Regions from separate parts of the Secundilactobacillus paracollinoides genome, predicted to be linked through region 3. Evidence: predicted binding sites of a transcription regulator. Region 3 holds the regulator's gene; each other region holds the start of a gene.
The links. The regulator HrcA, encoded in region 3, represses chaperone genes, less so after heat shock. The targets are predictions, from matches to a motif close to TTAGCACTCNNNNNNNNNGAGTGCTAA.
Positions count from the first base shown of each region.

Region 1: the regulator HrcA is predicted to act here: its motif matches at 1,241-1,267, upstream of AYR61_RS03555 (Hsp20/alpha crystallin family protein).
Region 2: the regulator HrcA is predicted to act here: its motif matches at 1,263-1,289, upstream of groES (co-chaperone GroES).

Region 1 covers NZ_CP014912.1:871,000-873,272, reverse strand. Annotated here, with positions in the region: gene AYR61_RS03565 (MarR family winged helix-turn-helix transcriptional regulator) at 1-429, shown strand, start outside; gene AYR61_RS03560 (rhodanese-like domain-containing protein) at 432-794, shown strand; gene AYR61_RS03555 (Hsp20/alpha crystallin family protein) at 1,379-1,795, shown strand; gene AYR61_RS03550 (Hsp20/alpha crystallin family protein) at 1,916-2,273, shown strand, end outside.
Region 2 covers NZ_CP014912.1:2,196,699-2,198,971, forward strand. Annotated here, with positions in the region: gene cls (cardiolipin synthase) at 1-918, shown strand, start outside; gene groES (co-chaperone GroES) at 1,326-1,607, shown strand; gene groL (chaperonin GroEL) at 1,680-2,273, shown strand, end outside.
Region 3 covers NZ_CP014912.1:2,577,735-2,580,007, reverse strand. Annotated here, with positions in the region: gene grpE (nucleotide exchange factor GrpE) at 1-383, opposite strand, end outside; gene hrcA (heat-inducible transcriptional repressor HrcA) at 425-1,468, opposite strand; gene ribF (riboflavin biosynthesis protein RibF) at 1,574-2,273, opposite strand, start outside.

The DNA of each region.
Region 1 (2,273 bases), 1.5 Mb from region 3:
TTCCTCAATTTTCAGTGGGCCTACCGTGGCATGCAGCGACAATATGATGCTGTTTTGACGCAGCATCATTTAACGGAATCACGTTTTATCATCCTGATGTTTTTGTCAGAAGCGACAGACCAACAGTTATTGCCGTCTGAAATTGCGGATCAGCTGGGCGCCACGAGAGCCACCGTCAGCAAGCTGCTGCGCGGAATGGCGGCTGATGGGTGGGTACAAAAAAGAGCCTCCGAGACGGACAAACGGGCAACGTACATGCAGTTGACCCCAACTGGTAAGGCGACCCTGGATGCATTTTTGCCCGCCAACTTTGCGGCCGTCAAGACGCTCTTTGGTCAGTTGACCCCAGACGAACTGAAAACATTTGCGTCGTTGTTGAACAAGATCAATCAGGGTACCTCAAATTTGAAAACAGAAATGGAGTCTTAACCATGGAAACAGAAAAAATTAATTTTTTAAAAACGTATTTGAGCTTGTACATCAGTCACTTTGCCGTTTTAGCCGATATGAAGAAGGCTGACCCTGAAATGGTGGTGCTGGATGTCCGTAACGCGCCAGCTCAGGTCAAGAAGAATCAGATCAAGGGTGCTGTTGCGTTGGCTGCAAAGGATTTGGCCGACCATTTAGACGAATTGGATAAGTCTAAGACCTACGTCGTGTACGATTGGAATGCTGGGACGACCCTAGGTAAGGAAGCATTGTTAACCTTGCTGTCTGCGGGATTCAAAGCCTTTGAATTAGCCGGCGCTTTGGAAGGTTGGAAAGGTATGAATTTACCGATTGAAGAGATCTAGAGAGCGGAGGAAAACGGTTTGAGGGCGGAGCCTAAGCCACTCTGGTAGAAATGCCTGGGTTTGGCATTTTTACCAGAGTGGCTTAGGCAGTAGCCCTCAGTTTTCCGAAGCTCATTTCGGCACGGTTGCAAAGAAAGTCAACTCTGGCCGAAAAGTCCGGGCCTGACTTTTTGGCCAGAGTCCGTTACACGTTAGTCCCGTGCCTTGTGGAGCTCATTTCGGCACGGTTGCCAAGAAAGACAGATCATAAAGCAAATAAAAAGACCGATGCGCACAAAAACGCATCGGCCTTTTTATGCGTTCATACAGGAACAGATGCATAAATTAATTGACCTTTATTTTTTAAACGATTCCAATTTTACCTTATTTAACTAATTCTTTGAAAATAATTTATGCGTATAAACGCCTTAATAACAGTGCTTTAAAGCAATCAAGCAAAATTAATTTTAGCACTCTAAATAAAAGAGTGCTAAATGCTTGAAACTTTGACCAATACTGACTATTATATATCTTGCAAGGTTGGTTAAGGGTTATTTCCAATGACCGACCGAACCTAGATGAAGATGCTGAAAGGGGTTTTTAACATGATGCGTTATTTACCAAATGAAAACACTGTATTTGATCCAATGACCGTTTTTGATGACTTCGACCAGGACTTCTTTGGGGGCAGCACCACCATGAAGACCGATATCAAAGAAACCGAGAACGACTACCAAGTGAAAGCTGAGTTACCTGGTTTCAAGAAGGATGGCATTCACCTGGACTATAACAATGATACGTTGCGGATCAACGCGAACCACGATCTGACTCAGGAGCATAAGGATGAACAAGGTCGCGTGTTGCGTCAGGAACGGTCTTCACGTAACATCAGCCGCAGTTTCTACCTGCCAGGCGCGGATGCTGACAAGATCGCCGCAACTTACGATGGTGGGTTGCTGAAGTTGACGTTGCCAAAGCGGGCTCCGGAAACTGAAGACAGTCACCACATTGATATCAACTAAACACTAAGCAACTTAACGACACCCCCCCGCAGATAAAAGAGCGGCGGGATAAATTTTGACTAACGTTAGCACTCTAAATATTAGATTGCTAAATTAAAAACTAAAAAAGGGGTTTTAATTATGGCACGTTATTTAATCAACCGGAACAATGAGTTTGATCCAATGAACATTTTCAACGACATGGGCAACTTTGGCCGCAACTTCTTCAACGGCAACTCCACGATGAAGACCGATATTAACGAAACAGACAAGGGCTATGAAGTAAAGGCTGAATTGCCAGGCTTCAAGAAGGATGGGATTCACCTTGACTACCGTGATGACACATTAAGAATCAACGCTTCCCATGACGTTGCAAAGGAAGACAAGGACGAAGATGGCCGGGTATTACGTCAAGAACGCAGCTCCAGCAACATCACGCGCAGCTTCTACCTGCCAGGTGTTGATCAGGATAACGTTAAAGCAACGTACGATGGCGGTA
Region 2 (2,273 bases), 380 kb from region 3:
GATCCGTGGGGGTCAATGGGGACTTATCGGCGCTTTTTTAAGCCACTGATCGATGCTGGCGGATATGTTGAGCCATTCTTGGCGCGTTCCGCTATTCTTGACTTTCGTCTCAACTTTAGAAATCACCGCAAAATAGTGGTGGTCGATGGGGAAATTGGTTACGTCGGCGGGTTTAACATTGGTGACCAATACCTTGGCTGCAGCAAAAAATTTGGCCACTGGCGCGACACGCATATTCGCATTGAAGGGGCAGCTGTCTTTGCGCTCCAAAGCCGGTTTGTTCTGGACTGGAATGCGACGTCAAAGAAAGCAAAACTTGCAGATAACTACGTCGATCGTGACTACTTTCCAGTGATGGCGCCAAAGGGATTAACGAGTATGCAGATCGTCAGCAGCGGGCCGGATTCTCAATTGCAGCAAATCAAGATGGGCTACATTCGCTTGATTCAGATGGCTAAAAAACGGCTCTGGATCCAGTCGCCGTACTTTATTCCCGATGATGGCGTGATTGAAGCGTTGAAGATTGCCATTATGTCGGGCGTTGACGTGCGCATTATGGTGCCCAGTATGCCGGACCATCCATTTGTCTACCGAGCCACCCAACATTTTTGCAGAGACACAGCTGAAATTGGTGCGAAAATCTACTACTACGGGAATGGATTTTTACACGCAAAGACGATGCTGGTCGATGACGAAGTGGCCTCAGTTGGCAGTGCTAATATGGATTACCGCAGCTTTAAGTTAAACTTTGAAGTGAATGCCTTTCTATATGATAAGGAGATAAATACACAGCTGGCCGCGTTATTTGAACAGGATATGGCGGAAAGTACATTGATCACGCCTGAAATGTTTGCGGATCAGTCGTTGTACTTGCGGTTTAAGCAGAGTGTTTCGCGATTGTTGGCGCCGATTTTGTGAGTGGCGGCCACTTTGAGTTTTATTGTGCTTGGGGATTACTGTCTTGTACTTTGCTTATCTTTTCCTGCTTATCGGGTTCCTTCTCAATTTTCTTCTCGATTTTTTTACACATTTTCTCGATTCTCGTCATCTCATAGAGTCTTTCTATTCAGCCGTGCCGAAACGTGTTCCGAAAAGCAAGGGGCGGCCATGTAAGGGACTCTGACAAAAATGCCAAACCCAGGCATTTCTGTCAGAGTCCCTTACATTCTGCCCCTTAACCGCCTTTCTCCACACTCTTTTCAACTTTCTAGTCAATATAACTTGCATTTTACCCCGAATAATTTTATAGTATTAATTGTTGATTAGCACTTGTGTTAGATGAGTGCTAAGAGTGCTAAATCTTTAGATTTATTGGAGGGATTCAAGTGTTAAAACCATTAGGAGACCGTGTGATCTTACAAGCTCAAGAAGAAGAAACCACTGTTGGTGGTATCGTTTTAGCAAGTAACGCCCAAGAAAAGCCACAAACTGCAAAGGTAGTTGCTGTTGGTGATGGCCGTGTACTTGATAACGGTGAAAAGGTTGCCCCAAGTGTTAAGGAAGGCGAGACCGTCTTGCTTGACAAGTATTCCGGCACTGAAGTTAAGTATGAAGGTGCTTCTTACCTTGTGGTTCACGAAAAAGATTTAGTCGCAATCGTTGACTAAAACCGGTCAGCCTGAATAGGGCAGACATAAACACAAAATTAACAATTAATCATATGAGGTGAAAAATTAATTATGGCTAAAGAGTTAAAGTTCTCTGAAGACGCCCGTGGCGCAATGCTTCGCGGTGTAGATAAATTGGCAGATACAGTTAAGACCACCATTGGTCCTAAGGGTCGTAACGTTGTTTTGGAACAATCTTACGGTAACCCAACCATCACTAACGATGGTGTGACGATCGCTAAGGCAATCGAATTGTCAGATCACTTTGAAAACTTAGGTGCTAAGTTAGTTGCTGAAGTTGCTTCAAAGACCAACGATATCGCTGGTGATGGGACAACTACTGCCACTGTTTTGACCCAAGCAATCGTTAACGAAGGTATGAAGAACGTCACTGCCGGTGCTAACCCTGTCGGCATCCGTCGTGGGATCGAAAAGGCCACTAACGCAGCCGTTGATGCCTTACACAAGATGAGCCACAAGGTCACTACCAAAGATGACATTGCCCAGATCGCTGCTATTTCTTCAGCTAGTGAAGAAACTGGTACATTAATTGCCGACGCCATGGAAAAAGTTGGTAATGACGGCGTGATCACCATTGAAGAATCACGTGGTGTTGATACCAGCTTGGACGTTGTTGAAGGGATGCAATTTGATCGTGGGTACATG
Region 3 (2,273 bases):
TGCAAGGCACGTTCCAGGTTATCCAAGGCCGGTAGCACATCGTGTGCCAACTGCTGCCCATCATACTTGATGAGGGCAGCCTGGTCCTTCTTGTTACGGCTTTGAATATTTTGAATCTCGGCCTGTGAACGTAAATTACGATCGTTTAAATCAGCAACTTGCTTCTGCAGATCGGCAATTTTACGCTGGGCCTCTTGAAGCGGATCGTCAGCCTGAGCATCCTGATCAGTTGCCGCTTGGCCCTGGTCAGCTGCATTTGGTTCAGTTGCGTCAGTCTTTGAATCCTGTTGTGCGTCAGCCGCCGTGGTTTGGTCGGCCTTCGTTGCATCAGTCTCGTCAGCCTGAGCTGAATCTTCTGGCTTGTTTGCTTCATTTTTAGCCACTCATAACACCCCTTTACTACTTATCAAATTGATGACACAAATTACTGATCAAAGTAACGATAATAGTCCGTCAGCCGCTTGGCAAGCTCCTGTCTAAACGTGCCGACTAACCCGATCATCCGTGAGTAAGGCATCCGGGTCGGCCCCAGCAGAGCTATCACACCCTTGCCGTGGTCGCCCACCTCATAGGTTGCTGTGATCAGACTGTAATCTCTCAGGATCGCATTCGTCATCTCACTACCGATCTTCACTTGAATATGATCGCTTGGTCGGCCTAAGACGGTCGCCATGTCATCGGTCCGGTCCATTAACGTGTACAGCGACTTCAACTCGTCAACGTCGCTACTATCCGAGAAGTTAAGCAAATTCAGCCGGCCGCCAACGTAGTAACGTTCTTGCGCCGCCTGAGTTAACACATCACCGAATATCTTAAGGAACCCTTCCGGACCCTGGAGGTACTTGGTGACTTCTTGGGGGATCTTGGTCTGTAGTGCCTGCAAGACTTCTCGCAGGGACTTGCCAACCAGCTGGTCGTTGATCAACCGAACCACAGCTTCAAGCTGGTCACCAGTGACGCCGGGTGCGAGGTTAAACGTCTGGGTCTCAGCATCGCCATTATCAGTCACAAGGACCGCCATGACCTGACGTTTACCCAGCGGTACGAGCCGAAAACCGCTTAACTTACTATCCTGCAGCTCTGGTTTCAACGTAAAGGCCGTATACGAGGTCAGGTTTGAAAGGATCTGGGCCGAGGTCTCAATGATCTCGTCGATCTTTAAAAACTGACCATCCAGTGAAGACTTGATGATATCAATATCATTCGCCTTCACCGGGTCAGGTTGAACCAAATGATCCACGTAGTAGCGATAACCCTTAACAGATGGAATTCGACCGGACGAGGAGTGCGTCTTATTGATCAGACCCAACTCTTCCAGCGCAGCCATCTCGTTTCGCACGGTCGCTGAGCTCACATGCATGGGCAGCTGTGCCGCCAAGGCTTTTGACCCAACTGGGACACCGCTGCTCGTATAGTCGCGAACGATCGCCTTTAAAATCATCTTCTGTCTGTCCGTTAACGTGATCATCACCTCTTTTTAGCACTCATCTAACCTAAGTGCTAAGACACATATATAATGTATCAAATGGCGTTTTTTAAGTCAAGCATTACACCGTGATTTTTAGCAATTAATTTAGTCGAGTGCTAATTCATGAAAATCATGCGCTAAATACTGACGCGCATGATCAGTATCCGCGGTCATTTGAGTGACCAACGCGTCAACTGATGCAAATTTTTCTTCACCGCGCAACCGGTAGCACCATTCCACCGTCGCCACTTCACCGTAAACCGCTTCGTTAAAGTCGATGATATAGACCTCGACCGTCACGGGCCGACCTTCACCAAACGTGACGTTGTGGCCAACAGAAGTAACGGAAGGATACCAGGTGTCGCCGATCTTGATTCGGGTCACGTACACCCCAACTGCGGGCAGCCAATAGTGGACGTCATGACTGACATTCGCGGTTGGAAAACCAATCGTGCGACCGCGCGCTTCACCGTGAACAACGGTGCCAATCGTTTGATAATGGTAGCCCAGCAGCTCATTGACCGTTTTGATGTCGCCATCGGTAATATTGCGCCGAATCCGACTGGAACTGATTTTTTGATGATCAATTTCCTGCTCACCCACGGTCACGATCTCAAATCGCTCCTGTGCATATTCTGGTAAACGCGCCATAGTCGCAATATCCTTTGGTCCATAGGTGTGATCGAACCCCGCAACAACCACCTGCGCGTGAAAGCCCATCAGATACTCGTCCACAAATTCCTGCGGCTTCAGGGCTGAAAACTGACTCGTGAAGTTCACCATGTAAACGATATCCACCCCTAAT